Regions from separate parts of the Kribbella sp. NPDC020701 genome, predicted to be linked through region 4. Evidence: riboswitches for the same ligand, from Rfam matches in the RefSeq annotation. Region 4 holds a riboswitch; each other region holds the start of a gene.

Region 1 (7,195 bases), on a different contig from region 4:
TTGGTGATCAGGTCCTTGTCCGCGTCCGTGTCGAACCGCGGGAACATCAGCTGCGCGAGCTGCGCGCCCTTGACCCGGCGCAGCGCCTCGTCGGTGTCGATCACGCCCTCGTCGATCAGGCTGGTCGCGATCCGGAAGGCCGCGGCCGCGGTCCGCTTGCCGACCCGGGTCTGCAGCATCCACAGCTTCCCGCGCTCGACGGTGAACTCGATGTCGCACAGGTCACGGTAGTGCCCCTCGAGCTTGGCCATGATCGCCATCAGATCGTCGTACGACGTCTTGTCGATCTGCTCCAGGTCCGCCAGCGGGACCGTGTTGCGGATGCCGGCCACCACGTCCTCGCCTTGCGCGTTCTGCAGGTAGTCGCCGTACACACCCGGCTGGCCGCTCGACGGGTCGCGGGTGAACGCGACGCCGGTGCCGGAGTCCATGCCGAGGTTGCCGAACACCATCGAGCAGATGTTGACCGCGGTTCCGAGGTCGGTGGCGATCCGCTCCTGGCGGCGGTACAGGATGGCGCGGTCGGAGTTCCACGAGCCGAAGACGGCCTCGATCGCGAGGTCCATCTGGGTCCGCGGGTCCTGCGGGAACTCGCGGCCGGTGTGCTCGTGCACGGCCTGCTTGAACGCCTCGACCAGGCCCTTCAGGTCGTCGGCGTCCAGGTCGAGGTCGGTGCCGGCACCCCTGGCCTCCTTGGCCGCGTCGAGCGCCTGCTCGAAGACCTCGCCCTCCATGCCGAGCACGGTCTTGCCGAACATCTGGATCAGCCGCCGGTACGCGTCCCAGGCGAACCGCGGGTTGCCGGAGTGGTGCGCCAACCCGTTCACCGAGTCGTCGTTGAGGCCGACGTTGAGGACAGTCTCCATCATCCCGGGCATCGACGCGGCCGCGCCGGACCGCACCGAGACCAGCAGCGGGTCGTCGGCCTGGCCGAGCTTCTTGCCCATCTTCTGCTGTAGCACGTCGACGTAGTGGTCGATCTCGTCTGCGAGCTCCGGCGGCACCGAGCCGGTCGTCAGGTACGCGCGGCACGCGTCGGTGGTGATGGTGAAACCGGGTGGCACGGGCAGGCCGAGATTGGTCATCTCAGCCAGGTTCGCCCCCTTGCCGCCGAGCAGCTCCTTCATGTCCTTGTTGCCTTCGGCGAAGTCGTAGACGAGTTTCGGCACTGTCACTCCCAAGGTTGCGGGCGGTGCTGGTGAGTCGCGGCGTGTGGTCCGCTGGCCCATCGACTCCGATGGCGGGGGCGTCTTTTCAGGGTAAGCCAGAAAACCAGTCCAGTTGAACACTGGTCTCACGATGCCGACGTGACCCTGCCCACAGGTCGAAGGCCGGAAAACCCTTCCCTCATTGACAACGCAAGACAATCGTCGCGTTCGCCGATGAATCCTCGCGCCAACCCAAACAGGACTTTTCGGCAAGGCTCACCCGCCCTGCGGGGCGGGGTCGTGTGGCCTGCGGGCCGGGGGTGTGAGGGTTGCGAGGTGGGGTCAGGGGGCTTGCGGGATCGGGGCGCGGGGCTTGCGGGGCCGGGTGGCGGATAAGGTCGTTAGGTGCGGATCGTTTCGTTGCTGCCGTCTGCGACCGAGATCTGCTTCGCGCTGGGTGCCGGTGATGATGTGGTCGGCGTGACGTTCGAGTGCGACCATCCGGCGGCGGCGCGGGCTCGGCGGATCGTGTCGACGACCGCGCTGCCCGACGAGCTGACGCCGGGTGAGATCGACGCGTTGGTCCGGCAGCGGGTCGCGGCCGGCGAGGATCTCTATCGCCTCGACGCGGGTGCCTTGCGCGAACTCGACCCGGATGTCGTCATCACCCAGGACCTGTGCAAGGTCTGCGCGATCGACGTGACCGACGTAGCCGACGCCCTCAGCTACCTGGGCTGCCAAGCCGAGGTGGTCACCACCGACCCACACAACCTCGAAGAGGTCCTCACCTCGATCGAAACCATGGCCAAAGCAATCGACCGAGACCCCATCCCGCTCCTGGACAACCTCCGTCGCCGGCTGCGCGCCGCGGCAGTCCGAGCCAACCGCACGCGGCCGCGGGTGGCGTTGCTCGAGTGGACGGATCCGCCGTACGCGCCAGGACACTGGTTGCCGGAGATGGTGGCGCTGGCGGGTGGCACCAACGTCCTGGGCGCCGCGGGTCAGCGTTCGACCCCGATCACCTGGGAGGCGGTCGCCGGCGCGCGACCGGACGTGATCGTCTCAGCTCCGTGTGGGTACGACCTCGACGGTGCCGCCCGACTGACAGCCGACCTCTTGAATCTCCTCCCACCGAGCATCCCGGTGTGGGCGGTCGACGCGAACGGGTACTTCGCCCGGCCGGGTCCCCGGCTCGTCGACGGGATCGAGCTGCTCGCCGCCCTCCTCCACGACAAGACCCCGGATCAGAAGATCGCTCGACGACTGCGGTAGTGGCGTTCGTCTCGACGTACGGCGATCCGCGGCCGGCGCGCGTACGCTCGGGTACGCCGACGGTTCGCGTGGTCATGTGGTTGTGATCGCGCGAGGCAAGAGGGAACCCGGTGGGAATCCGGGACTGCCCCGCAGCGGTGAACGGGAACGACCGCCGTCACATGCACTGGACGCCCAGCGTCCGGGAAGCGACGGCCAGTAGGTCCACCGGTCAGCGACCGGTCCGCCCGTGAGTCCGAAGACCTGCCGCCGGTGCGCGCACCAACCCGGTGCGCGCGGGAACGGCGGTCTCGTGGGAGGACCCTGCCCGGTCGGCCGCATCCAACCGACCCCACCGGCACGGTCTCTCCGCGAACCGCCGAACCATCGGCACGCTCGCGAGGAGAGAGACGTGAACACCATCAAGACGGTGCTGGGCTACCCACGGATCGGCCCGGCCCGCGAACTCAAGAAGGCCGTCGAGAAGTACTGGTCCGGCGACAGCAACGCGGCCGAGCTGGAGGCAGCCGCCCACCGGCTACGGGCCGACACCTGGCGCGACCTGGCCGGCCGCGGCCTCGACGTGCTCCCCGGCAACACCTTCTCGTACTACGACCAGATGCTCGACCACGTGCAACTCTTCGGCATCGTCCCCGACCGCTTCCGGGGCCTCTCCAAGCTCGACACGTACTTCGCGATGGCCCGCGGCCGGGACGAGGTCGCGCCGCTGGAGCTGACGAAGTGGTTCGATACCAACTACCACTACCTGGTCCCCGAGCTCACCGAGGACACCGTCTTCCAGCTCGACGCGACCAAGCCGCTCGAGGACCTGGCGGCCGCACGCGAGCTCGGCGTCGACACCCGCCCGGTCCTGATCGGACCACTGACCTTCCTGCTGCTCTCGAAGTCCGTCACGCCTGGGTTCGAACCGCTCAGCCTGCTCGACCGCCTAGTGGATGCGTACGCCGACCTGCTCAACCAACTCGAATCCGCCGGAGCGGAATGGGTGCAGCTGGACGAGCCGGCCCTGGTCCAGGACCGCACCCCCGCCGAGCTCGACGCTCTCCGTCGCGCCTACGACCGCCTGGCCACACTCACCGACCGCCCACGACTCCTGATCGCGACGTACTTCGGTGACCCCGGCCCCGCGTTGCCAGTACTGACGTCGACCGCCATCGACGGTCTCGCGGTCGACCTCGTGTCCGCCCCCGGGCTTGTCGACCAACTCGCCGTACTGCCGAGTCTGCGGCGCAAGACCGTGGTCGCCGGAGTGGTCGACGGCCGCAACGTCTGGCGCACGCCGTTGGGCGACGCACTCTCCACCTGCGCGAAGTTGCTCGACTCGGTCGGGCAGCTGGTCGTCTCCACTTCCTGCTCGCTGCTGCACGTCCCGTACGACGTGGAGGCCGAGGACGAGCTGGATCCGCGCGTCCGCGAGCGGCTCGCCTTCGTACGGCAGAAGGTCGACGAGGTCGTCGTACTCGGCCGAGCCCTCAGCGAAGGGGTCCTGGTCGACCTCGGCAACCCGCCGGGCGGACCGGTCGAGGAGTCCGGCCTCGCCCGCGAACAGGCGGTCCGCGAACGGGCGGCCGCGATTCGTCCCGCGGATCGACAGCGGCCGTCGTACGACGAACGCCGTACCGCGCAGGAGTCGATCGGGCTGCCGGCGCTCGCAACCACCACGATCGGGTCCTTCCCGCAGACCGCGGACATCCGCCGGACCCGTGCCGATCTGCGGGTCGGTCGGATCGACTCAGCGACGTACGACGAGCGGATGCGGGCCGAGATCGCACGGGTGATCGGGCTGCAGGAGGAGCTCGGGCTCGACGTACTTGTGCATGGTGAGCCCGAGCGCAACGACATGGTCCAGTACTTCGCTGAGCAACTGGACGGCTTCGCGACCACCAAACACGGCTGGGTGCAGTCGTACGGCAGCCGCTGCGTCCGTCCGCCGATCCTGCACGGCGAGGTGTCGCGACCGGCCCCGATGACCGTGCCGTGGGCGTCGTACGCGCAGTCCCTGACCGAGCGACCCGTGAAGGGGATGTTGACCGGGCCGGTGACGATCCTGGCGTGGTCGTTCGTCCGGGACGACCAGCCGCTTGCCACCACGGCCGACCAGGTCGCGTTGGCGCTCCGCGACGAACTGGCCGACCTGGTCTCGGCCGGGATCAGGATCGTGCAGGTCGATGAGCCTGCGTTGCGCGAACTGCTGCCGCTCCGGGCCGCGGAACAGAAGGCGTATCTGGACTGGGCGGTCGGTGCGTTCCGGCTGGCGACGGGTGGAGCAGCGGCGGGCGTCCAGATCCACACGCACCTGTGCTATTCGGAGTTCGGTGCGGTGATCGCCGGGATCGACGGGCTGGACGCGGACGTCACCACGATCGAGGCGGCGCGCTCGCGGATGGAGGTGTTGGCGGATCTCGCCGCCGTCGGCTTCCGGCGCGGGGTCGGGCCTGGCGTGTACGACATCCACTCACCACGGGTCCCGAGCACCGAGGAACTCACCGCCCTGATCCAGGCCGCCCTCGCTACCACCTCCGCCGAGCAACTGTGGATCAACCCGGACTGTGGCCTGAAGACGCGCGGGTACGACGAGGTCGTCCCCGCCCTGCGGCACCTGGTCGAGGCAGCGCGGGCCGCCAGGTCCTGATCGAATGATGTTGCTGTGGGCACCTATCAAGGTGCCCACAGCTCACAGTTTCCGGCGAGTGCGCAGGTAGTCCCCGACCACCGCGGCACCGAGGCCGTCCGAGTCGGGCGCCAGCACCCGCCCGCCACTACGGCGGGCGAGCAGGTCGACGAACGCGTTCAGGCGCGGGTCATCACCAAGCCGGAACACGGTCAGCGAAGCACCGAGCTTGGCCAGCCGGTCCACCTCGAAGATCGTCTTCCGCAACGTCGCCGGCTCGGGCGGGTACGAGAACTCCGCCGTACCGTCCGGCTCGAGGTGCGCGGTCGGCTCGCCATCGGTCACCATCAGCACGACCGGCTGCGCGTCCGGATGCCGGCGCAGGTGACGGCCGGCCAGCAGCAGGGCGTGATGCGCGTTGGTGCCCTGTTCCCAGGTGCCTTCCATCCCGATCAACTGCGGCAGCTCGACGACTCCGGCGTACCGGCCGAAGGTGATCAACTGCAGCGCGTCGTTGCGGTAGCGCGTCGAAATGAGTTGGTGCAGCGCGAGCGCCGTCCGCTTCATCGGCAGCCAGCGACCCTCCTGGACCATCGACCAGGACGTGTCGACCAGCAACGCGACCGCGGCCCGGGCCCGGTGCTCGGTCTCCGCGATCTCAACATCTGCGACGTCCAGCTTGACGGACCCGCTGCGCGAAGCCGTCCGCAGTACGGCGTTCCGCACCGTCCGGGGAACGTCCCACGGCTGGGTGTCGCCGAACTCCCACTGCCGCGTGGACCCGCTCAGCTCACCGGCCGCGCCCGCATTGGCTGCGTCGCGTTCACCGGATCCCCGGGCAGTCCGCAGTACGTCGGCCAACGCAGTCTGACCGAGTTGCCGCAACGCCTTCGGTGACAACCGCAACGATCCGTCGGGCGCCCGTTCCAGCAAACCCTGATCGCGAAGCTGCCGCTCGAGCTCGGACAGCCGACGGGCATCAACCGTTGCCTCGTCACCCAACTGCCGCGTGAGCGCGTCGAGATCGATGTCCTCCAACCGCGCACCCGGGTACGACTGCGCCAGCTGCTCGGCCAACGCGTCCAGCTCGGCGAGATCCGACATCGCCCGCGCACCATCGGCGAGACCGAGCGGATCGTCACCGCTCATCCGCTCCGATCCGGACCAGTCCTCGCCCGGCCGGAGCGCCTGCAACTGCGCGTCGAGCTGCGACAGCTGCTGCGCGAGCTGCGGGCTGCCGAACGCCTGCTGTGACAGCTCCATCAGCTCGGCCCGCTGCTCGGGCGTCATCGAGTTCAGCATCCGTTGCGCCGCGGCTGCCCGCTGCGCGAGGATGTCGATCAGTTCGTCGACGTTCCGCGGATTCTCCGGGAAGAACTCGCCGTGCTTAGCCATGAATTCCTCGAACAGCTCCGGCACCTCCGGCCGGCCCTGTGCGTGCGCCGCGAGCAATGCGTTGAGGTCGGTGAGCATCTCGTTGATGGCCTCGACGTCCTCGGGCGTGGTCTGCTGCAGCGCCTCCTTCATGCCCTCGAACCGTGACCCGAGCAACTCACGCCCGAGCAACTCCCGGATCTCCTCGTACTTCTCCCGAGCCTCCGGCGACTGCCAGTCGTAGGTGGCCAGCTCCCGGACGGCGGCCGCCGTACCGGACGGGAGCGCGTCGAGCTGAGCCTCCCGGAACCGGGCGTCGTCGGACGGGTTCGGGAACAGCTCGTGCCGCTCGGCCTCGAGCGCCTCGTCGAGCAACCGCTGGACGTCCCGCAGCGTGCCGTCGAGGTTGTGCCGCCGCTGGATCTCGCGGCGGCGCTCCCACAACCGGCGGCTGAGATCGTCCAGGCCCTGGGTGTTCCGGGTTCCGCGCCGGAGCAGCTCCTCCAGCGCGGACCGCGGCGACGAACCGCTCATCACGTCGCGGCCGATCTCGTCCAGCGCGTCCCGCAGATCCGCCGGCGCCTTGAGTGGATCAGGCCCGTCATGCCACGGCCCGTAGGACCAGCCTTCCGGTATGGACGCGGTCATGGGGCCTCCCGGCCTGGACTGAGGAGCGCAGGGAGCGCAGCGACCGGAGCGAGGAGGGAAGGCCGGGAGTCAAAGCCCCATGCCCCCCGCGCCGGAGGCGCGGCATTCAACATTGCCATGTCAGACCCCGTAGATGGTGGTG
Region 2 (7,195 bases), on a different contig from region 4:
CCCGGTGTTGTTGCCGGCGCCGATGCAGAGGTTGCCGACGCCGCGCATCAGTTCGTAGGCGTCCACATCCGAGCGGACCTCGCCGGCCGTGGCGGCCGCCTTGAGCAGTTGGGCGCACACGGGAACCAGGCGGTCGAGGAAGTAGGCGTGCAGATTCTGGAAGGCGGCATCGTCGGACTGCAGAGCCTCGGCAAGACCGTGCTTGGTGGCCAGGAAGTCGACGAACAGGTCGATCCAGCCGGCCAACGCCGCGTGCGGTGAGGTGCTGTCCGCCAGCAGCCGCGGACCCGCCTCGGCGCAGGCCTCGACCTGGTGCCGGTAGACGGCGACGATGAGGTCGGCTCGCGTCGGGAAGTGGCGGTAGATCGTGGCCACTCCGACGCGGGCCCGGCCGGCGATGTCACGGACGGGGGCGTCGACGCCAGAGTCGACGAAGGCCGCTGCGGCGGCATCCAGCAGCGTCTTCTCGTTCCGCCGGGCGTCGGCCCGCTTCCGCTGCGCCGGCGGCTCCGATCCGCCGTCGGCCTGCTTCCGCGGGGCAGGCTGGTCTGATCCGCTGCCGGGCATGGTCCTCCTTGCTAAACGGAACAGCGTTCCGTATGTTGGGTAACGGAACATCGTTCCGCATACCCATCATGCCAGGAGGAGCACCGCTATGCAGTACCGCACCTTGGGTCGCACCGGCGTCCAGGTCAGCACCCTCGCGCTCGGCGCGATGAACTTCGGCGCGATCGGCCGGACCGGCCAGGACGAGGCGACCGCGATCGTCGACGCCGCCCTCGAGGCCGGGATCAACCTGATCGACACCGCCGACATGTACGGCCAGGGCGAGTCCGAGGAGATCGTCGGCAAGGCCATCGCCGGCCGCCGCGACGACCTTGTGCTGGCCACGAAGGCGACCATGCCGATGGGGGACGAGCGCAACCATCAGGGCAGCTCGCGCCGCTGGCTGGTCACCGAGTTGGACAACAGCCTGCGCCGTCTCGGCGTCGATCACGTCGACCTCTACCAGATCCATCGCTGGGACCCGACCACCAGTGACGAGGAGACGCTGTCGGCGCTGACCGACCTGCAGCGCGCCGGGAAGATCCGCTACTTCGGTTCCTCGACGTTCCCGGCGTACCGCATCGTGCAGGCCCAGTGGGCTGCTCGCGAGCACCACCTCGGCCGCTACGTCACCGAACAGCCCAGCTACTCGATCCTGCAGCGCGGGATCGAGGCCCACGTCTTGCCCGTGATCGAGGAGTACGGACTCGACGCGCTGGCGTGGAGCCCGTTGGCGTCGGGCTGGCTGTCGGGTGCTGTCCGCGCCGGCCAGGAGATCAGCACCAACCGCTCGGTGGTGGCGCCTGAGCGCTTCGACACCACCCTTCCGTACAACCAGGCCAGGCTCGAGGCCGTCGAGCAGCTGGCCAAGGTGGCCGACGAGGCCGGCCTCACGCTGATCCAGCTTGCCCTCGGTTTCGTCACCGCCCACCCGGCCGTCACCAGCGCCCTCATCGGACCGCGAACCCTGGATCACCTGCACTCGCAGCTCGCGGCGGCCGACACCGTGCTGTCCGCCGACGTGCTCGACGCCATCGACACGATCGTTGCCCCCGGCACCGACCTCGCTCCGCACGAGAAGTTCGACACGCCACCCGCGCTGCTCGAGCCGTCGCTGCGGCGTCGCTGAAGGAGGACTTATGCCCAGTTTCGGGATCATGACCGCGCCGATGCAGGTCGACTACCAGGACGTACTGCGGGTGTGGCGCGAGGCGGACGCCATCCCGGAGATCGAGCACGCATGGTTGTTCGATCACCTGATGCCGATCGGCGGTGATCCGGGCGGACCGACATACGAAGGCTGGACGTTGCTCTCGGCGCTGGCCGCGCAGACCGAACGACTGCGCCTCGGCCTGCTTGTGACCAGCAATCGGTTCCGTCCGCCGGCGATGCTGGCCAAGATCGCCACGACCGTCGACATCGTCTCCGGCGGACGGCTCGACTTCGGTATCGGCGCGGGCTCACGACCGAGCCACCCACTGGCCCGGCGCGAGTACGACGCCCACGGCCTGCCGTACGACGACTTCGCGCACTCCGTCGGGAGCCTCGCCGAAGCCTGCACGGTGATCCGGCGGCTGTGGACCGAGGCCGAACCGTTCGACTTCGAGGGCGAGTACCACCGCCTCACCGGAGCGTTCGGCAACCCCAAACCGGTCCAGCGCCCGCACCCGCCGATCCTGATCGGCGGACGTTCGTCCGGCACGCTCCGGGTGGTCGCCGAGCACGCCGACCTGTGGAACATCCCAGGCGGCGACATCGACGACGTCGTACGCCGCAGTGCACTGCTGGACCGCTACTGCGCCGAGATCGGCCGCGACTCCGCGTCGATCACCCGCTCGATCCACCTGCCCGTCTCGTACACCCAACCGGGTGCCACCAAGGACGCGATCGCCGAGGCCGTCGACGCCGGCTTCGGGCACATCGTGCTCGGACTGCCGGACCCCTACCCGGCCCACGTCGCGCGGTGGGTTGCCGACGAGCTCATCGGCACCTCTTCCGTACCGAACAACGGGTAGTGGTCAGCCTCAGCCTCGGCGCCCCCGCGTGAAGAGCGGCCGCCGATCGACGTCGGAGGGGACCACTACCCGTTCTTCGGTACGCGTCGGTGTGAACCTCGTCGCTGAGCGCCGGGGTGGCGTGTGCCATGATCGGGCCGACGGTTGTGGAGGAACACCGGTGACCGGCTGCGGCCGGGATTCCGGGGCGGTCCCGCCACTGTGACCGGGTCGGTTCAGTCGCCGCCCGGGAGCCAGGACATCCGCGTCCGTCCGTCGGGCCGCGGTCTCCGCGGTACGGCGTACCAGCTGCCGTAGCGGGCGTGGATACCCGCTCGACGAAGGGACCCACCGCGATGCGGCCTGCCTCACCGTCCACCGGATTCCCGTTCACCGCGGTGGTCGGGATGGACGATCTCCAGCTCGCGCTGATCCTGGCCGCGATCTCCCCGGCGATCGGCGGTGTGCTGATCCGGGGTGAGAAGGGTACGGCGAAGTCGACCGCGGTCCGCGCCTTGACCGAGATCCTCCCGCCGGTGGACGTCGTCCCCGGCTGCCGGTTCTCCTGCGACCCTGAGCACCCGTCCGCCGACTGCCCTGACGGTCCGCACCCCGAGCCCGTCGGCGTCTTTTCTCGGGCGGCGCGGTTGGTGGAGTTGCCGGTGGGTGCCACCGAGGACCGGGTGCTCGGGTCGTTGCATCTCGAGAAGGCGCTGGCCGAGGGCATCACGGCGTACGAACCCGGGTTGCTCGCCGCCGCGCACCGCGGGCTGCTGTACGTCGACGAGGTCAATCTCCTGCACGACCACCTGGTCGACGTCCTGCTCGACGCCGCCGCGATGGGTGGCGCGACGGTCGAACGCGACGGGGTGTCGGTGACGCATCCGGCACGCTTCGTCCTGGTCGGCACGATGAACCCGGAGGAGGGGGAGCTCCGCCCGCAGTTGCTGGACCGGTTCGGCTTGACCGTCGACGTCGTCGCCAGCCGCGACCCCGCCGTTCGGGTCGAGGTCATGCGCGCACGACTCGGGTACGAGGCTGATCCGGATGCTTTCATCGCCCGGTACGACGGAACGCAGCGCGAACTCGCCGAGCGCATCGTCAAGGCCCGCGACCTGCTCGCCGAGGTGATCCTGACCGACGCCGCGCTCCGCCAGATCGCCGAGATCTGCGCGTCCTTCGACGTCGACGGGATGCGTGCCGACCTGGTCACCGCGCGTACGGCGGTCGCCCACGCAGCCTGGTCCGGCCGCACGGTCGTCGAGGTGGAGGACGTCCGCGCCGCCGCCAAACTGGCCCTCCCGCACCGCCGCCGGCGAAACCCCTTCGACGCCCCGGGCCTCGACGAGGAGCAGTTGGAGCAAGCGATCCAGGACAGCACGCCCCCGCAGGACCCGGACGACGACCCGGACGGCCCGGGAGGGGGAGCGGACCCCACGGATGCCGACGGCAGTCCAGCCGACACCGACCCGGCTGCCCACGACCGTGCCGAGGCGGAGCCCGGGACAGGCCCGGACGAGCGGCCCGGCCCGACGCCGGCGGGTCAGGTGGTTGGGAGTTCGGAGCCTTTCAAGGCTCGGTTGTTGAGTGTGCAGGCTGCTGGCGCGGGGGTTGCGGGACGGCGTTCCCGGGCGATCACCGAGGCCGGTCGCGTGGTGGGTGATCGGCAGCGCGTCGGGCGGGAGTCCGGGCGGCCGCATCTGCTGGCGACGATCCGGTCCGCCGCTCCGCACCAGTACGCGCGGGGGCGCACCGGCGCCGGCCTCGCCGTACGGGCGTCTGACGTGCGGTTCGCCGTCCGCGAGGGGCGTGAGGGCAACCTCGTCCTGTTCTGTGTCGACGCCTCTGGCTCGATGGGTACGAAGAAGCGGATGGGCGAGGTGAAGACGGCGATCGTCTCGCTGCTCCTCGACGCCTACCAGCGCCGCGACACCGTCGGCCTCGTCACCTTCGCGGGCGCCGACGCCACGGTCGCCCTGCCGCCCACCGGCAGTGTCGAGACCGCCGTACGACGGCTCGAGTCGCTGCCGACCGGTGGACGCACACCGCTCGCCGAAGGTCTGCTCCAGGCGGCCGAAGTACTCCGGATCGCCGCGATCCGCGACCCACGCCGCCGCCCCTTGCTGGTGCTCGTCACCGACGGCCGCGCGACCCACGGTGACAAGGCGTTCGCCAAGGCGAAGCAAGCGGCCGGATGGCTTGCCCAGCAAGGCATCTCCGCCGTCGTGGTGGACTGTGAACCGCGCCGCGGCGTCCGGCTCGGCCTGGCCGCGGAGCTCGCCGCCGATCTGGGCGCCGAGTACCTCGACCTCGGGGAAGTTGCCGCAGGCAGCCTCATTCGCACCGTCACCGAACGGAAGGCGGCCTGAGATGCCGAAGGGACAACCGGCCGTGGTGCCGGAGGACGGCCTGACCACCCGGCAACGCCGGAACCGCCCGCTGCTGATGGTGCACACCGGCGAGATGAAGGGGAAGTCGACGGCCGCCTTCGGGATGGCGTTGCGCGGCTGGAACCAGGGCTGGAACATCGGCGTGTTCCAGTTCGTCAAGAGCGCGAAGTGGAAGGTCGGCGAGGAGGGTGCGTTCAAGGCCCTCGGTCAGTTGCATGAGGCAACCGGTCAGGGCGGGCCGGTCGAGTGGCACAAGATGGGTGAGGGCTGGAGCTGGTCGCGCAAGGCCGGCACCGAGGAGGACCACGCCGCCGACGCGCTCGAGGGCTGGCGTGAGATCCAGCGCCGGATCGCCGCGGAGACCCATGACCTCTACGTCCTGGACGAGTTCACGTACCCGATGAAGTGGGGCTGGGTCGACGTCGACGAGGTGGTCGACACCCTCGTGAACCGCCCCGGCCACCAGTACGTCGTGATCACCGGCCGCAACGCGGACCCGCGGCTGGTCGAGGCCGCCGACCTGGTCACCGAGATGACGAAGGTCAAGCACCCGATGGACGCGGGCCAGAAGGGCCAGAAAGGTATCGAGTGGTGATCCCCCGGGTGGTCGTGGCGGCGCCGTCATCGGGCGCGGGGAAGACGACCGTGGCCGTCGGACTGATGGCCGCGTTGCGGCAGGCCGGGCACACGGTTGCCCCGTTCAAGGTCGGCCCGGACTACATCGACCCGGGCTTCCATGCGGTCGCCACCGGCCGCCCCGGGCGGAACCTCGACCCGATGCTGTCGGGTGAGGAGCGGGTCGCACCGCTGTTCGCGCACGGTTCCGTGGGCGCGGACCTGGCCGTCGTCGAAGGCGTGATGGGCCTGTACGACGGCGCCCTCGGGACCGAGGGGTACTCCTCGACCGCGCATGTCGCGAAGTTGCTCAAGGCACCCGTCGTACTGGTCGTGGACGCGTCGGCGGCCGGGCGCAGCGTGGGTGCCGTCGTCACCGGTTTCGTTGCCTTCGACACCGAGGTGCGGATCGTCGGCGTGATCCTGAACAAGGTCGGCTCGGACCGGCACGAGGCCGAGGTCCGGGCCGGCGTCGCGCCGACCGGCGTACCGGTGCTCGGCGTCCTCCGTCGCGACACCCGCCTCACCGTACCGAGCCGCCACCTCGGTCTCGTCCCGGCAGGCGAGCAACGCGAGCAGGCGACCACTGCGGTCGAGGCCGCCGCCGAACTGGTTCGGGCAGGCGTAGATCTGGAGGCCTTCGTCGCGGCCGCCCGAGCCGCCTCGCCGTACGACGCTGAGCCCTGGGACCCGGCCACCGAGGTGACCCCGGCCGACGACGGTCGTCCGGTGATCGCCGTTGCCGGCGGCCCCGTTTTCTCTTTCCACTACACCGAGACCACCGAGCTGCTCGTTGCCGCCGGCGCCGATGTCGTGGTCTTCGACCCGCTGTCCGATCCGTTGCCTGAGGCAACCGCAGCGCTCTACCTCGGCGGCGGCTTCCCCGAACTGCACGCGGAGGCGCTGTCGGCCAACGCCGCTCTGCGCCGTCAGGTGGCCACCGAGATCGCGGCCGGCCTCCCGGTGGTCGCCGAATGCGCCGGCCTGCTGTACCTGTGCCGGGAGCTCGACGGCCATCCGATGACCGGCGTCCTGCCAGCGACCGGCCGGATGACGAGCCGGCTGACGCTCGGCTACCGGACGGCGATCGCCGCGACGACGACCGCGTTCTTCGACGAGGGCCGCCGCGTGCGCGGTCACGAGTTCCACCGTACGGCGGTCGAGCTCGACGGCGAGGTGGATCCGGCCTGGTACCTGCCGGGTGGCGTCGAAGGGATCGCGTTGCCCCGGGTGCATGCGTCTTACCTGCATCTGCACTGGACGGCGAGCCCGGACGTCCCGGCCCGGTTCGTCGCAGCCGCGCGAGTCCATGCGGGGCTGGAGAAGTGAGGCTCGTCGTCGGGGTCGGCTTGCGCGCGGGTACGTCGTACCGTGAGCTCCGCGACCTGGTGGACGAGGCGCTGAGGTCAGCCGGCGGGGGAGAGGTGCGAACAGTGGTCACGGTGGAGGGGCGGGAGTCCGAGCCGGGGCTGCAACGGCTGGTGGCGTCGCTGCGGGCAGAGCTCCAGACTGCGTCGGCGGATGAGCTCGCACGGCAATCCGTGCCGACGCCCAGTGAGCGGGTCGAGCAGTTGGCGGGTACGGCGAGCGTCGCCGAGGCTGCCGTGCTCGTCACGGGGGCCGAACTGGTGGTCACCAAGCGCCGCTCCA
Region 3 (7,195 bases), on a different contig from region 4:
GATGTACGCCGTACCGCCGCGCTGGCTCGACGCGTCGGGATCGCAGCTGCCGGGGTCGCGGCGATCGTGGCCCTCGGGTGGAAAGGGAAGCGATGGGGCTGAGCCGACGGCCGATGCGGATCGCGCTGATCCGGCACGGCGAGTCCGAGGCGAACCTGGACAAGACGATCTTCGAGCGCGTCCCCGACCACGCGATCCCGCTGACCGCGCACGGCCACGAGCAGTCGGCCAAGGCGGGCACGTACCTGCGGGAGCTGTTCGAGAACGAGCCGGTCGGGGTGTACGTCTCGCCGTACCTGCGTGCCCGGCAGACGCTGGACTCGCTCGGGCTCGACGATCTGATCGGCATCGCCAGGGAGGAGCCGAGGCTGCGGGAGCAGGACTGGGCGAACTACCAGGACACCGCGGACATCGAGCAGCAGGAGAAGCTGCGGGACCGGTACGGGCACTTCTTCTACCGGTTCACGCACGGTGAGTCGGGGTCGGACGTGTACGACCGGGTGTCGACGTTCCTGGAGACGATGCACCGCGACTTCGAGAGCGCGGACGCGCCACGCAACGTGCTGCTGGTCTCACACGGGCTGACGATGCGGTTGTTCTGCATGCGCTGGTTCCACTGGTCGGTGCGGTTCTTCGAGACGTTGCGGAACCCGGAGAACGCCGAAACACGCGTCCTGCTGCGCCAGCCGGATTTCCGGTACAAGCTGGACCGGCCGTTCGAACAGTGGACACACTACGAACCGACGGAACGGGAGCGATCGGCATGGTTGTAGAACAGACCCGGGAAGCGGTGCTCGAGCTGCTGGCGAGCCTCTCGCCCGACCAGCTCGACAAGATCAAGGCACCCTTCGACACGCCTGATCACCAGCAGTGGACGTATCTGCCCGGTCCGGTGCCCGGCCTTGCGCTGACCGAGCTGACGCCGGCGCAGCAGCGGCTGGTCGAGCGCCTGGTGGCGATCGGGTGCAGCGAGCGGGGTGCGGCCGATGCGTGGGCGGTGTGGGACGCCGAGGTCATCGTCCGTGGCATTCCCGCGCTGCCGCCGTCGGGGGAGTGGGAGGGGTCGGTCGTGGGCGACCGGTACTTCCTCCGGGTGCTGGGCGATCCGGAGGGGACGGAGCCGTGGGCCTGGCGGCTGAACGGTCACCACCTCGCGCTGCACGTCACGCTCGTCGACGGCGCCATCTCGTTCACCCCACAGTTCTTCGGGTCGAACCCGGCGGAGGTCCGCACCGGCCCGTCGGCCGGACGACGCTTCCTGGCCGCCGAGCAGGACCTCGGCTTCCAGCTGCTGCACGCGCTCGAGCCCGGCCAGCTCTCCGTCGCACTGGTCTCCGACGCGGCACCGGACGACATCCTGACCCGCCACGACCCGATCGCCGACGCGTCGCTGCTCCACCGCGGTCTGGCGTACGGCGACATGACCGCGGACCAGCGTCAGCTCTTCAGCCTCCTCATCGGTCAGTACGTCGGCCGCGCCGCCGGACCGATCGGGTTGCAGACCTGGCAGGACATCACCGACCAGGGCATCGAGCGCCTGACCTTCGCCTGGGCCGGCGAGACCGAACCCGGCGTCGGCCACCGCCACTACTACTCGATCGCCGGCCCGACGTTCCTCGCCGAGTACGACAACACCCAAGACGACGCCAACCACATCCATTCAGTCTGGCGTGACGTTCGCAACGACTGGGGAATCGACCTCCTCGCCGCCCACTACGCCGCGCACCGCTGACGCGGCGCACGGCGCTTCGGCTGCTCAGCTGTGGAGCGGCCGGAACTCGTGGGTGATCGTCCACGTGGCGGTGCGGTGACCGAGGCGGCTGGCGTCGGTCATGGCCTTCCGGAAGTGGAAGCCGAGCCAGATCCTGGCATTCATGGTCTCGGCATCGAGGGCCGCGGCGCCTCCTTCAGGTGAAGCCGGACTGATGGCTTGCGCTGAAGAAGACGCTGCCGTGCGACGCCGAGAGGGCGTTCACAGTACAAACCCTTAGCATTCCGGCCTACACCTGATGCCGTGTCGGGTCAACGGCGAGGCCTGTGCCCAGTGGGCCGGAACGTCGGTCGGCTAGAGTCGGCTCGTCATCGACGGCATCAGCAGGAACCCGGTGTGAGTCCGGGACGGTCCCGCCACTGTGAACCCTCATGGGGAAGTCAGGAACTGCCGCCGTCGTACCTCCGTCCGGGGCGTGGACACCCCGAGGAAGGACTGGCGTGCCTGCCAACCTGCTGCTGCTCTCGACCGCCGATACCGACCTGCTTGCCGCTGCCGAGGCGGGTGCGGGCTGGGCGGTCGCCAACCCAGCCCGGCTGGAGCTCGACGGCCTGGCTCCTCTGCTCGACGCCGCCGAGGTTGTCGTGGTTCGCTTGCTCGGCGGGCGGCGCGCCTGGGAAGAAGGGCTCGACGCGGTCGTCGCGTCCGGCAAGCCGGCCGTGGTGGTCAGCGGCGAGGCCGCGCCCGACGCCGAGCTGATGTCGCTGTCGACCGTGCCCGCGGGGGCGGTGACCGAGGCGCTGGCGTACCTCCGCGAAGGCGGTTCCGAGAACCTGCGTAACCTGGCCGGCTTCCTCCGCGACACGCTGCTCCTGACCGGTGACGAGTTCGAGCCGCCTCGCGCACTTCCGGCGTACGGCGTGCGTGGGACGTACGTCGAGGACGACCGGCCGGTGGTCGGGATCGTGTACTACCGCGCGCACGAGATCTCCGGGAACACCGCCTTCGTCGACACCCTCGCCACCGCCGTCGCGGAGGCGGGCGCGCAGCCGCTACCGGTGTACTGCGGCACCCTGCGCGGACTCGATCCGACGTCATCCGAGAACGCCGAGCTGTTCGAGCTCCTGCGCAGGTGCGATGTCCTGGTCACGACGCTGCTCGCCGCCGGTGGATCCGTCGCGGCCAACGCGAGTGCCGGCGGTTCGGACGACGCCTGGGACGCCGGCGCGCTCGCGTCCCTCGACATCCCACTGATCCAGGGCCTCGCGCTGACGTCGCCCCGCGAGCAGTGGCTGGCCAGTGACGCCGCGATCAGCCCGCTGGACGCGGCGACCCAGGTCGCGATCCCGGAGTTCGACGGGCGCCTGATCACGATCCCGTTCTCGTTCAAGTCGTACGACGCCGACGGGCTGGCCCGGTACGCGCCGGACCCGGAGCGGTGTGCCCGGCTGGCCGGGATCGCAGTCGCGCACGCTCGCCTCCGCCACGTGCCGGCTGCGGACAAGCGGCTCGCTCTGGTGTTGTCGTCGTACCCGACCAAGCACGCGCGGATCGGAAACGCGGTCGGGCTGGACACGCCGGCCTCGGCGGTCGTCCTGCTCGGGCAGCTGGAGCAGGCCGGGTACGACCTCGGCGGGCTCGACCTCAGCGAGCTGCAAGGGGCGGACGGTGCCGACGGGTTGATCCATCGGCTGATCGCGGCCGGTGGTCACGACGTCGACTGGCTGACCGACGAGCAACTGGAGTCGGCGGTCGCCAAGATCCCGCTGCCGGTCTACGCGCAGTGGTTCGGGCGGGCGCCGGAATCGTTGCGCGAGGCAATGACCGAGGCCTGGGGCGCGGCGCCCGGTTCGCTGTACGTCGACACATCCGGTGACGAACCCGCGATCGCGCTGGCGGCGCTGCGGTTCGGGAACGTCGTGCTGATGATCCAGCCGCCGCGTGGCTTCGGCGAGAACCCGGTGGCGATCTACCACGACCCGGACATGGCGCCGTCGCACCACTACCTGGCGGCGTACCGCTGGCTCGAGGCTCCGGCGGAGGAGGGTGGCTTCGGCGCGCACGCCGTCGTACATCTGGGTAAGCACGGGACGCTCGAATGGCTGCCGGGCAAGGGCATCGGGATGGCGGCCGACTGCGCGCCGGACGCCGTCCTCGGGAATCTGCCGATGGTCTATCCGTTCATCGTCAACGACCCTGGCGAGGGGACGCAGGCCAAACGGCGCGCGCACGCGACCGTCGTCGACCACCTGGTGCCGCCGATGGCGCGCGCGGAGACGTACGGCGATATGGCCAAGCTGGAGTACCTGCTCGACGAGTATGCGACCGTGTCGGCGCTGGATCCGGAGAAGGTGCCGACGCTGCGGGCGCAGATCTGGACGCTGATCCAGGCGGCGCAGTTGCATCACGACCTGCACACCTCCGAGCGGCCGGAGGACGACGACTTCGACGAGTTCGTCCTGCATCTCGACGGGTATCTGTGCGAGATCAAGGACGTGCAGATCCGTGACGGGCTGCACATCCTCGGTGGTGCGCCGGACGGCGAAGCGCGAGTCAACCTGGTGCTCGCCGTCCTGCGGGCCCGCCAGCTGTGGGGTGGTTCGTACTCGATCCCCGGGCTGCGGACCGCGCTGGGGGAGACCTTCGGGGTGGATGAAGCAGAGTTGCTTGCGAACCCTGGACAGGCCGCCGAGCTCGCAGACCTGGCGACGCTCGCGGATCTGCCTGCCGTGAGCGGCGCCGATGGTGTGGACTTGCTGGAGGCGGTCGCGCGGAAGCTCGTCGTCGGGATGGAGACGCTGAGCTGGGACGCCGCGAAGGTCCCGGTCGTCGTGACCGAGATCCTCGGCCGGTCGTCGGCCCAGGTCGAGTCATCGCTGACGTTCGCCGCTACGGAGGTCGTGCCGCGGTTGGCCCGGACCGGTGACGAACTGACGAACGTCCTGCGGGCACTCGACGGCCGCTTCGTCGAGGCCGGGCCGTCGGGATCGCCGACCCGTGGTCTGGTCAACGTGCTCCCGACCGGCCGCAACTTCTATGCCGTCGACCCGAAAGCCATCCCGAGCCGCAACGCCTGGGACGTCGGCGTCGCCCTGGCCGACTCCCTCCTGGCCCGGCACCAGGCCGAGACGGGGGAGTGGCCGCGCTCGGTCGGACTGACCATCTGGGGTACGTCGGTCATGCGCACCCAGGGCGACGACCTCGCCGAGGTGCTGTGGCTGCTCGGTTGCCGCCCGGTCTGGGACGAGGCCTCGCGGCGGGTCACCGGCTTCGAGGTGGTCGGTCCGGAGGAGCTCGGCCGGCCCCGGATCGACGTCACGATCCGGATCTCCGGGTTCTTCCGGGACGCGTTCCCGCACGTGGTCGCGCTGCTGGACGAGGCCGTGCGTACGGTCGCCGCCCTCGACGAACCCGCCGACGGCAACTACCTGCGCGCCCACGTGGACGCTGATGTTGCTGAGGGCAATGATCTGCGATCGGCCACCGCCCGCGTCTTCGGCTCCAAGCCCGGCTCGTACGGCGCCGGCCTGCTGCCGCTCGTGGACGCGCGGAACTGGCGCACCGACGCCGAACTGGCCGAGGTGTACGCGGTCTGGGGCGGGTACGCGTACGGCAAGGGCCTGGACGGCGCGGAGGCCCGCGGCTCGATGGAACGCGCGTACGCCCGGATCCAGGTGGCGGCGAAGAACGCGGACACCCGCGAGCACGACATCATGGACTCCGACGACTACTTCCAGTACCACGGCGGCATGATCGCGACGGTCCGCCACCTGACCGGCGCGAACCCGAAGGCGTACGTCGGCGACTCCGCCGTACCGGCGCAGGTGCGCACCCGGACGCTGGAGGAGGAGACCAAACGGGTCTTCCGGGCGCGGGTGGTGAACCCGCGATGGATGGCGGCGATGCGGCGGCACGGGTACAAGGGCGCCTTCGAGATGGCCGCGACGGTGGACTACCTGTTCGGGTACGACGCAACCGCGGGCGTGGTGGACGACTGGATGTACGAGACGCTGACCACGGAGTACGTCGCCGATCCCGAGATGGCGGAGTTCTTCCGCAAGTCGAACCCGTGGGCGCGGCACGGCATCGCCGAACGCCTGCTGGAAGCAGCCCAGCGCGGTCTGTGGTCATCGCCGTCCGATGAGGCGCTGGAGACGCTGCGGAGTGCGGTCCTTGAGACGGAGGGTGACATCGAAGACCGCGGCTGATTGGGTAGAGGCATGGCGCCCGAACAGCTGAGAGTCCTGATCACCAACGACGACGGCTACCGGGCTCCGGGGATCCGCGCGCTCGCGCCGGCGATCGTCGAGCTCGGGTACGACGTCCTCGTGGTCGCGCCGCTCGAGGACGAGAGCGGCGTCGGGTCGGCCCGGGCGGGGATGGTCGGGCGCCCGATCCGGACGGCGTCCGAGGAGGAGGCCGGGGTCACCTACGTCGGCATCGACGGTACGCCGGCTCTCGCGGTGACGCTGGCGTCCGTGGGGGCGTTCGGGCGGGCTCCGGATCTGGTCCTGTCGGGGATCAACCGGGGCCACAACATCGGCGTACCGATCTTCCACTCCGGCACCGTCGCCGCGGCGCTCACCGCCGCCGGGCAGGGGACGTCGGCGGTTGCCATCAGCATCGATTCGGAGGACCCGGCGCACTGGCGGACCGCGGCGGCGGTCGCCGGCGAGGCGCTCGGCTGGATCGCTCCGGAACCGGCCGGCACGGTGCTGACCATCAATGTTCCCGACCTTCCGCTCGACCGGCTGGCGGGTGTCCGTCACGCGTCGTTGGCCCCGATCAAACGTTCTCGTGTCACCGGGACGACCGCCCCGACCGGGGAGCCGATGATCGAGCTGGAAGCGCCGCGGCCCAATCCGGTCGCCGACTCCGACGAGGCGCTGCTCGCCGCCGGGTTCGTCACGGTCACGCCGATCGTCGGCATCCGGGAGGTCAAGGACGACGCGGCGGCCACCGCGCTCGCGAAGCGGCTCTCTTGAAGTTGTTTGTGGCCGGGTACGGCGCGGTTGATGCGCCGGCGTTGCTCTTCATCCACGGCCACGGCGGCGGCTACCACTACCAACGCTGCCAGGCCGAGCTCCTGTCGCAGGATCTCCACCTGATCGCCCCGGACCAGCGCGGCGTACTGCGGTCCGCCCCGCTGGCACCCGGCGAGCAGATCAACTTGGAAGCCCGTTCGTCCTAGAGGTAACCCAATAGCTCCGCGTTGGAGGCGACCGCCCAGGCCCACAGCTAAGGGGGGTACGTCGCGGATCTGAGGGGGTGCGCCTGATGTGGCGGTCCCTGCCCTCGACGGACGGTGGAGGGCAGACGGCGATCCACGCCGTGAGGAGGAGTTATGAAGCACATCGCCACCCTGGTCGCCGTACCGGTACTGACCTGCGGGTTCCTGCTGGTCGGCACGACCCAGGCTTCGGCGCGCTACGTCGACCCCGAGACCGGCACTCGTGGAGAACCTGTCGCGGTCATCCACGATCC
Region 4 (7,195 bases):
AAGACAGCGATCGCCCACGCCCAGTTCGAGACCATCCATCCCTTTGCCGATGGCAACGGCCGGACCGGGCGTGCGTTGATTCACTTGATCCTGCGGGCCGACGGCCTGGTCGCGCGGACCGTGCCACCGGTGTCGTTGTCGCTCGCCACGCACGCGGGCCAGTACATCGAGGCCCTGACCGACTTCCGCTACGTCGGACGGGCGACCACCGCCAAGGCGCGGTCGGCGGCGAACCCATGGCTGCGCATGTTCGCGATGGCGTGCAGTCACGCGACCGCGGAGGCAGCCCGCTTCGAGCAGACCGCCACGGACCTCAAGACCGCGTGGCGCGAGCGGGCGACTCCCGTCCGCGCGGGATCTGCGACCGACCTGTTGATCGAGGCACTGCCGGCGGCCCCGGTCCTCACCCTCGCCGCGGCCGCGCAGCTCATCGATCGGTCTCAGCAGGCCGCCAATCAGGGACTGGCCAAGCTGGTCGAGGCGAAGGTCCTGCGCGAGGTCACCGACGGCCGCCGGAACCGTGTCTACGAAGCCCCGGAACTGATCGACGCCTTCACGTTGCTCGAGCGGCGCTTCGCCAGCCCGGCGGCCGATACCCGGATCGAACCGCCTAGCAGACCCGTTCCGTCGAGGCCAGAACCAACACACCATCCGCATTGACTTTCTCCTCCCCGTCGAGACACAATTCGAACACATGTTCGATCGCGTCTCAAATCGAGGCGCCTGACGGGGAGCGTGAGAACCGTGATGCCGGAGCCGTTCGACTGGGACATCCTGCACCGCCCATCAGCGATGGCGATGGTGCGAGGCCAGCTCGGCTTCAGCTGGATGGTGTTGTCCGGCCGGCTCGCCCAGCTGACCGACGAGCAGTACTTCTGGCGACCGAGCAGCGAGGCCCTGACCGTCGTCCGGCGGCACTACGCCGGCCGGTTCCGATCACTCGGATCCGGGGAGTGGGTGGCGCAGTGGCCGGACGAGCCGGACCATCGCGGCCCGCGCACGATCGCCTGGCTGATCGCCCATCTGACCGAGACCTTCTTCGAGCGTTGGGAGTGGACGTTCGGCGAGAGCCGGCAGGGCCGGGCCGACATCACGCTGCACGGCAACGCGCGGGACGCGGTGGCCTGGCTGACGCATTGGGTGGACGCCTGGCAGGAGTCGATCGCCGCGCTGGACGAGGAGCAGGTGATGACGGTCGGCCTGAGCCAGGCGACCGAGCTGGACGCGGGTGAGCCGTTCGGCCACGTCGTGCTCCGGCTCAACCGCGAGCTCATCCACCACGGCTCGGAGATCATGACGCTCCAGGATCTGTATGCGGTCGCGGCCTGAGAACCACAAGATGTGCGACACGCGGCGTGGCGCTACCACAAGATGTAGATCCGGCCGCCTAGCATCACTACTGCTGGTGGTTCGGAGTGGTCGGCACCACAAGATGTGGGCCATGCCGAGGCAACAGGGGAATCCGGTGCAAGTCCGGAGCTGCCCCGCAACGGTGAGCGGAGACCTTCCGCGAGTCCGGATACCTGCCACCGGCGCGTGCACCGCCGGTGCACGCGGTCCGAGACTTCGCGGGTGGGTCGCAGGGCGTGACGGCAGTGTTCCCGGCCGGTGCGGCCGTGTCGTCGTGCGCCTGCCCGCGCAATGGTCGAGGGCCTCCGATTCTCGCGTGGAGAGAGCATCTGTGACTATCGCTTCCTCATCCCGGACCGCTGATCAGACCGGTCCGGACGGCTCGGCCGATCAGCACCACCAACTCACCGTCGTCCGCCGCGACGGGAGTAGCACCGCCTTCGACCCGAGCAAGATCTCGGTTGCCGTGAGCAAGGCCTTCCTCGCGGTCGAGGGCGCCGAGGCCGGCGCCACCCACCGGGTCCGTGACCTGGTGGCCGACCTGACCGGCCGGGTCGTGCGCGCCCTGACCAGCCGCGGTGACGCCCGGCGCAGCGTCCAGGTCGAAGACATCCAGGACCAGGTCGAGCTGGCGCTGATGCGCGCCGGTGAGCACCAGGTCGCCCGCGCGTACGTCCTCTATCGGGAGGAGCGGACCAAAGCCCGCACGCCCGCGGACCCGGCCGGGGTCACCGAGAAGCCCACGCTGACGGTCCGCGCGGCCGACGGCAGCCGGGCACCGCTCGACACCGACCGGCTGCGGGTGATCGTCGTCGAGGCGGCCGAGGGGCTCGACGCGGTCGACCCCGAGCTGATCCTCGACGAAACCCTCGGCTCCTGCTACGACGGCATCGCGCAGCACGAGGTCGAGCTCGCGCTGGTGATGGCCGCCCGGTCCTACGTCGAGACCGAGCCGCAGTACAGCTTCGCCGCGTCCCGGCTGCTGCTGGACCAGATCCGGCGCGAGGCCCTCGGCCGCGTCCACGGCGAGCCCCGGCAGGCCAGCCAGGCCGACATGACCGAGGCGTACGCGGACTACTTCCCGCGCTACATCCAGGTCGGCATCGAGGCCGGACACCTCGACCCCGCGCTGGCCACCTTCGACCTGGCCCGGCTCGCCGCCGCGATCCGGCCCGAGCGCGATCTGGACTTCACCTTCCTCGGCCTGCAGACGCTCTACGACCGGTATCTGCTGCACATCGACAAGGTCCGCTTCGAGCTGCCGCAGGCGTTCTTCCTCCGGGTTGCGATGGGGATGGCGCTGCGCGAGGACGACCGGGAGGCGCGCGCGATCCAGTTCTACGAGCTGCTCAGCTCGTTCCGGTTCATGTCGTCCACGCCGACCCTGTTCAACTCCGGCACCACCCGGCCGCAGCTGTCGTCGTGCTTCCTGACCACGGTCGACGACGACCTGGCCGGCATCTTCCACGGCATCCGCAACAACGCACTGCTCGCGAAGTACTCCGGCGGTCTCGGCAACGACTGGACCCCGGTTCGCGGCATCGGCGCCAAGATCCGCGGCACCAATGGTGAGTCGCAAGGCGTCGTACCGTTCCTGAAGATCGCCAACGACACCGCCGTCGCGGTGAATCAGTGCTTTGCTCCGGAAACTCTCGTCTACGCCGCAGCCGGGGCAACAGCGATCCGCGACCTCAAGGTGGGCGATCTTGTGCTGGGCGCGAGCGGTCATTACCGCGAGGTCACAAGGACCTTCACCTACGACCAGGACGGTCCGATGGTGGAGGTCGACGTCAAGCATTCGATCGAGCCGCTCACGGTCACCGCCGGTCATCCGCTCTACGCGATTCAAGGCGTACCGATGGAGCAGGGCAACGAGCGCACGCTCGAATGGCTCGCCAAGGAGAAGGTCCAGGCTGCCTGGGTCGAGGCCGGCATGCTCAGCAGAGGTGACTACGTCGGGCAGGTCGTCCCAACGGATGTCATTCCCGTTCGTGGCTTCACCCAGGACGACGCACGCCTGTACGGCATCCTGCTCGGTGATGGCCACCTGTCGAAGAACGGCAACCAATGGGGGGTGTCAGGTAACCCACAGCGCGACACTCACCTGTCGTTCGTACGTGACTATCTCACCGCGCGCGAAATCCACTTCTGGGAGACGGGTCGTGGAGACACCTACGCTCAGGTCCACTGGTCGGCGGGACGCGGTGCCACGAGAGACCCGATCACGGGACGTATCCTCGGTCGCGGCGAGGCAACGCTTCCGTTGACCGGTGAGGACCTCTACGACGAACACCATTCGAAGCACATTGCCCGTCGGCTCACTCATCTACCGCTCGCCCAGGCACGAGCGCTCATCCATGGTCTCCTCGAAACTGACGGCGGCGTATCGCGTGGCAAGGAGATCTACTTCACGACTACTTCGCGAAAACTCGCCTCCGGGTTGCGTTACCAGCTACTCCGGCTCGGGATTCCCACCGCAGGGCAATACCGCGTGCGGGAGGGTCATCATGTGGGCCGACGGTCCGACGGATCCGAGATCACCTTCTCGAAACCGGTGCACGCGTTCGACCTCCGCATCCCCGCCGTAGCGGGAATCGCCGAGCGCGTGGGCGCCAGACCCATCACCAAGTTCAACTGGATCACCCATCAAGGCATGGTTTTCTCTCGCGTGCGCGAGGTCCGCACTACGCCGATGGTTCCGGTCGTGCACGACCTCGAGGTCGAGATCGACGAGTCCTACCTGACCACTGCCGGCCTGGCCCACAACGGTGGCAAACGGAAGGGCGCGGTGTGTGCGTATCTGGAGACGTGGCACATCGATGTCGAGGAGTTCCTCGACCTCCGCAAGAACACCGGCGACGAGCGCCGCCGTACGCACGACATGAACACGGCGAACTGGGTGCCGGACCTGTTCCTGCAGCGCGTCGAGGCGGGCGGCGAGTGGACGCTGTTCTCCCCCAACGAGGTCCCGGATCTGCACGACCTGTACGGCGCCGCGTTCGCCGAGGCCTACGTCGGGTACGAGGAAGCCGCCGACCGTGGTGAGATCCAGGTGTTCAAGCGGGTCAAGGCCATCGACCTGTGGCGCCGGATGCTGACCGTGCTGTTCGAGACCGGTCACCCGTGGATCACGTTCAAGGACGCCTGCAACCTGCGCTCGCCGCAGCAGCATGACGGCGTCGTCCACTCGTCGAACTTGTGCACCGAGATCACGCTCAACACGAGCGTCGAGGAGACCGCGGTCTGCAACCTCGGCTCGGTGAACCTGGTCGCGCACCTGACCGCTGACGGCCTGGACGCCGACCTGCTCCGCGACACCGTGAAGACGGCGGTCCGGATGCTCGACAACGTCATCGACGTGAACTTCTACACCACCCCGGAGTCGGAGCGGGCGAACCAGCGGCACCGTCCGGTCGGTCTCGGCCTGATGGGCTTCGCCGACGCACTGTTCTCGCTGCGGATCCCGTACTCCTCCGAGGCCGCGGTCGCGTTCGCCGACAGCTCGATGGAGCAGATCAGTTATCACGCGATCGAGGCGTCCAGCGATCTGGCCGCCGAGCGTGGCCGCTATTCGACGTACGACGGATCTCTGTGGAGCAAGGGGATCCTGCCGATCGACTCGCTCGAGCTGCTCAAGACCGCTCGTGACGGCGACGTGATCGTTGACGAGAGCAAGCAGTTGGACTGGGACGCGTTGCGCCACAAGGTGCTGCGCTACGGGATGCGCAACTCGAACGTGATGGCGATCGCGCCGACCGCGACGATCTCCAACATCTGTGGTGTGAGCCAGTCGATCGAGCCGGCGTACAGCAACCTGTTCGTGAAGTCGAACATGTCCGGTGAGTTCACCGTCGCGAACCCGTACCTCGTCGCCGACCTGAAGGCACGGGGCCTCTGGGACCAGGTGATGGTGTCGGACCTCAAGTACCACGACGGCATCCTGACCGGGATCGAGCGGATCCCGGCCGACCTGCGCGAGCTGTATGCGACCGCGTTCGAGATCGAGCCGCTGTGGCTGATCAGGGCCGCCTCCCGCCGGCAGAAGTGGATCGACCAGGCACAGTCGCTGAATCTCTACATGGCCGCGCCGTCGGGTCGAGCGCTGGACGAGTTGTACAGGTCGGCTTGGCGCTATGGCCTCAAGACGACTTATTACCTGCGTTCCCAGTCAGCGACCCACGTGGAGAAGTCCACGCTGAAGGGCACCGACGGGCGTCTCAACGCAGTGCCTGTTGCCATTCCTGAACCCACCGGAGCCGTCTGCTCCATCGACGACCCCGACTGCGAGGCCTGCCAGTGACCACCACGAACAACTCCACCGGGCTGGGCGCGGTTGCCGTCGGGGCATCCCGGGTCGAGGTTGCCGACAAGGCGATGATCAACGCGCGGGCCGACGTCAACCAGTTGCTGCCGTTGAAGTACCAGTGGGCCTGGGACAAATACCTTGCCGCATGCAACAACCACTGGATGCCGACCGAGGTCTCGATGCAGGCCGACATCTCACTCTGGAAGTCCAAGGACGGCCTGACCGAGGACGAGCGGCTGATGCTGAAGCGCAACCTCGGCTTCTTCGCGACCGCGGAGTCCCTGGTCGCGAACAACATCGTCCTGGCCGTCTACCGGCAGCTGACCAACCCCGAGTGCCGGCAGTACCTGCTGCGCCAGGCGTTCGAGGAGGCCGTGCACACGCACACCTTCCAGTACATCTGTACGTCGCTCGGCCTGGACGAAGGCGAGCTGTTCAACATGTACCGCGAGGTGCCGTCGATCTCGGACAAAGATGCCTGGGCGCTGAAATACACCCAGCACCTGGAGGACCCGGACTTCCGGACCGGGACGCCGGAGGCCGACACCGCGTTCCTGCGCGACCTGATCGCGTTCTACGTGGTGTTCGAGGGGATGTGGTTCTACACCGGCTTCGCGCAGATCCTGTCGCTCGGCCGGCGGAACAAGATGGTCGGCATCGCCGAGCAGTACCAGTACATCCTGCGGGACGAGTCGATCCACCTGAACTTCGGCATCGACTGCATCAACCAGATCAAGCAGGAGAACCCGCACCTCTGGACGGCCGAGTTCCAGGCCGAGGTCCGGCAGATGCTCACCGACGCGTGTGAGCTAGAAGTCGCGTACGGGCGTTCCACGATGCCGAACGGCATGCTCGGGCTGACCGCGGAGTTGTGCGAGCAGTACATGCACTTCATCACGGACCGCCGCGCGGAGCAGATCGGCCTCGCCCCCATCTTCGGCGAGACCCGCAACCCGTTCGGCTGGATGTCGGAGGTGATGGACCTGAAGAAGGAGAAGAACTTCTTCGAAACCCGCGTCATCGAGTACCAGTCGTCCAGCGGCCTGAGCTGGGACTGACCGCCGTCACCGGTTTGCTCGCGGAGTACACCGCGAGCAAACCGGCTCCGTACGAGCGACGGCACGTCCGGCACAGATATGCCGGCCGTCAAACTCCTTCAGTGCGAGGTCGGACTCGTCTCAGGGCTCGCGGCGGCCGGTGTGGAGGTTCGCCGAGCCGCGCCAGCAAGGTCGTTCAGTGCTGCGACGACGACGTTCCACGCGATCCGGACCGTGTCGGGATCCGGCCGGTAGTCGTCCGTCAGCTGACGCTTCGGATGGACCAAGTTGCGATGATTGCGCAGCACGTGCGCGTAGTCCGCGACATCCGTGGAAATCCAGCGCTGGTCACGCGCCCGGTTGATCATGGTCTCGAAGTGATCGCGTGGCGGCCGGTCGTCCAGCGGATGGTGCACGAAGAAGTCGTACAGCACGCCTTCGAGCAAGCTCCCAAGCATGATGACAGCCGCCGTCGGCGCACCGCCCTGCCAGCACGCATACG

What was found. A riboswitch is a leader RNA that binds a small molecule or an ion and turns the genes downstream of it on or off. The one in region 4 is predicted to bind cobalamin.
Region 1: it holds a riboswitch for cobalamin, as region 4 does, so the genes downstream of both, metE (5-methyltetrahydropteroyltriglutamate--homocysteine S-methyltransferase) here and ACZ3HV_RS16640 (ribonucleoside-diphosphate reductase subunit alpha) in region 4, are expected to answer to the same signal.
Region 2: it holds a riboswitch for cobalamin, as region 4 does, so the genes downstream of both, ACZ3HV_RS02145 (putative cobaltochelatase) here and ACZ3HV_RS16640 (ribonucleoside-diphosphate reductase subunit alpha) in region 4, are expected to answer to the same signal.
Region 3: it holds a riboswitch for cobalamin, as region 4 does, so the genes downstream of both, cobN (cobaltochelatase subunit CobN) here and ACZ3HV_RS16640 (ribonucleoside-diphosphate reductase subunit alpha) in region 4, are expected to answer to the same signal.

Annotation. Positions count from the first base shown of each region.
Region 1 is NZ_JBVHFT010000012.1:169,128-176,322, forward strand. It holds gene ppdK (pyruvate, phosphate dikinase) at 1-1,169, opposite strand, end outside; gene ACZ3HV_RS27710 (ABC transporter substrate-binding protein) at 1,554-2,420, shown strand; cobalamin riboswitch at 2,464-2,685, shown strand; gene metE (5-methyltetrahydropteroyltriglutamate--homocysteine S-methyltransferase) at 2,812-5,052, shown strand; gene ACZ3HV_RS27720 (vWA domain-containing protein) at 5,095-7,053, opposite strand; gene ACZ3HV_RS27725 (ATP-binding protein) at 7,174-7,195, opposite strand, start outside.
Region 2 is NZ_JBVHFT010000001.1:471,190-478,384, forward strand. It holds gene ACZ3HV_RS02130 (TetR/AcrR family transcriptional regulator) at 1-567, opposite strand, end outside; gene ACZ3HV_RS02135 (aldo/keto reductase) at 656-1,675, shown strand; gene ACZ3HV_RS02140 (LLM class flavin-dependent oxidoreductase) at 1,686-2,561, shown strand; cobalamin riboswitch at 2,689-2,825, shown strand; gene ACZ3HV_RS02145 (putative cobaltochelatase) at 2,897-4,909, shown strand; gene cobO (cob(I)yrinic acid a,c-diamide adenosyltransferase) at 4,911-5,525, shown strand; gene ACZ3HV_RS02155 (cobyrinate a,c-diamide synthase) at 5,522-6,874, shown strand; gene bluB (5,6-dimethylbenzimidazole synthase) at 6,871-7,195, shown strand, end outside.
Region 3 is NZ_JBVHFT010000001.1:460,817-468,011, forward strand. It holds gene ACZ3HV_RS02090 (cobalamin biosynthesis protein) at 1-102, shown strand, start outside; gene ACZ3HV_RS02095 (phosphoglycerate mutase family protein) at 93-773, shown strand; gene ACZ3HV_RS02100 (DUF3500 domain-containing protein) at 764-1,732, shown strand; cobalamin riboswitch at 2,042-2,183, shown strand; gene cobN (cobaltochelatase subunit CobN) at 2,212-5,919, shown strand; gene surE (5'/3'-nucleotidase SurE) at 5,932-6,696, shown strand; gene ACZ3HV_RS02115 (alpha/beta fold hydrolase) at 6,693-6,902, shown strand; gene ACZ3HV_RS02120 (hypothetical protein) at 7,056-7,195, shown strand, end outside.
Region 4 is NZ_JBVHFT010000006.1:213,001-220,195, forward strand. It holds gene ACZ3HV_RS16630 (Fic family protein) at 1-660, shown strand, start outside; gene ACZ3HV_RS16635 (DinB family protein) at 748-1,329, shown strand; cobalamin riboswitch at 1,390-1,545, shown strand; gene ACZ3HV_RS16640 (ribonucleoside-diphosphate reductase subunit alpha) at 1,682-5,650, shown strand; gene ACZ3HV_RS16645 (ribonucleotide-diphosphate reductase subunit beta) at 5,647-6,714, shown strand; gene ACZ3HV_RS16650 (DUF4145 domain-containing protein) at 6,813-7,195, opposite strand, start outside.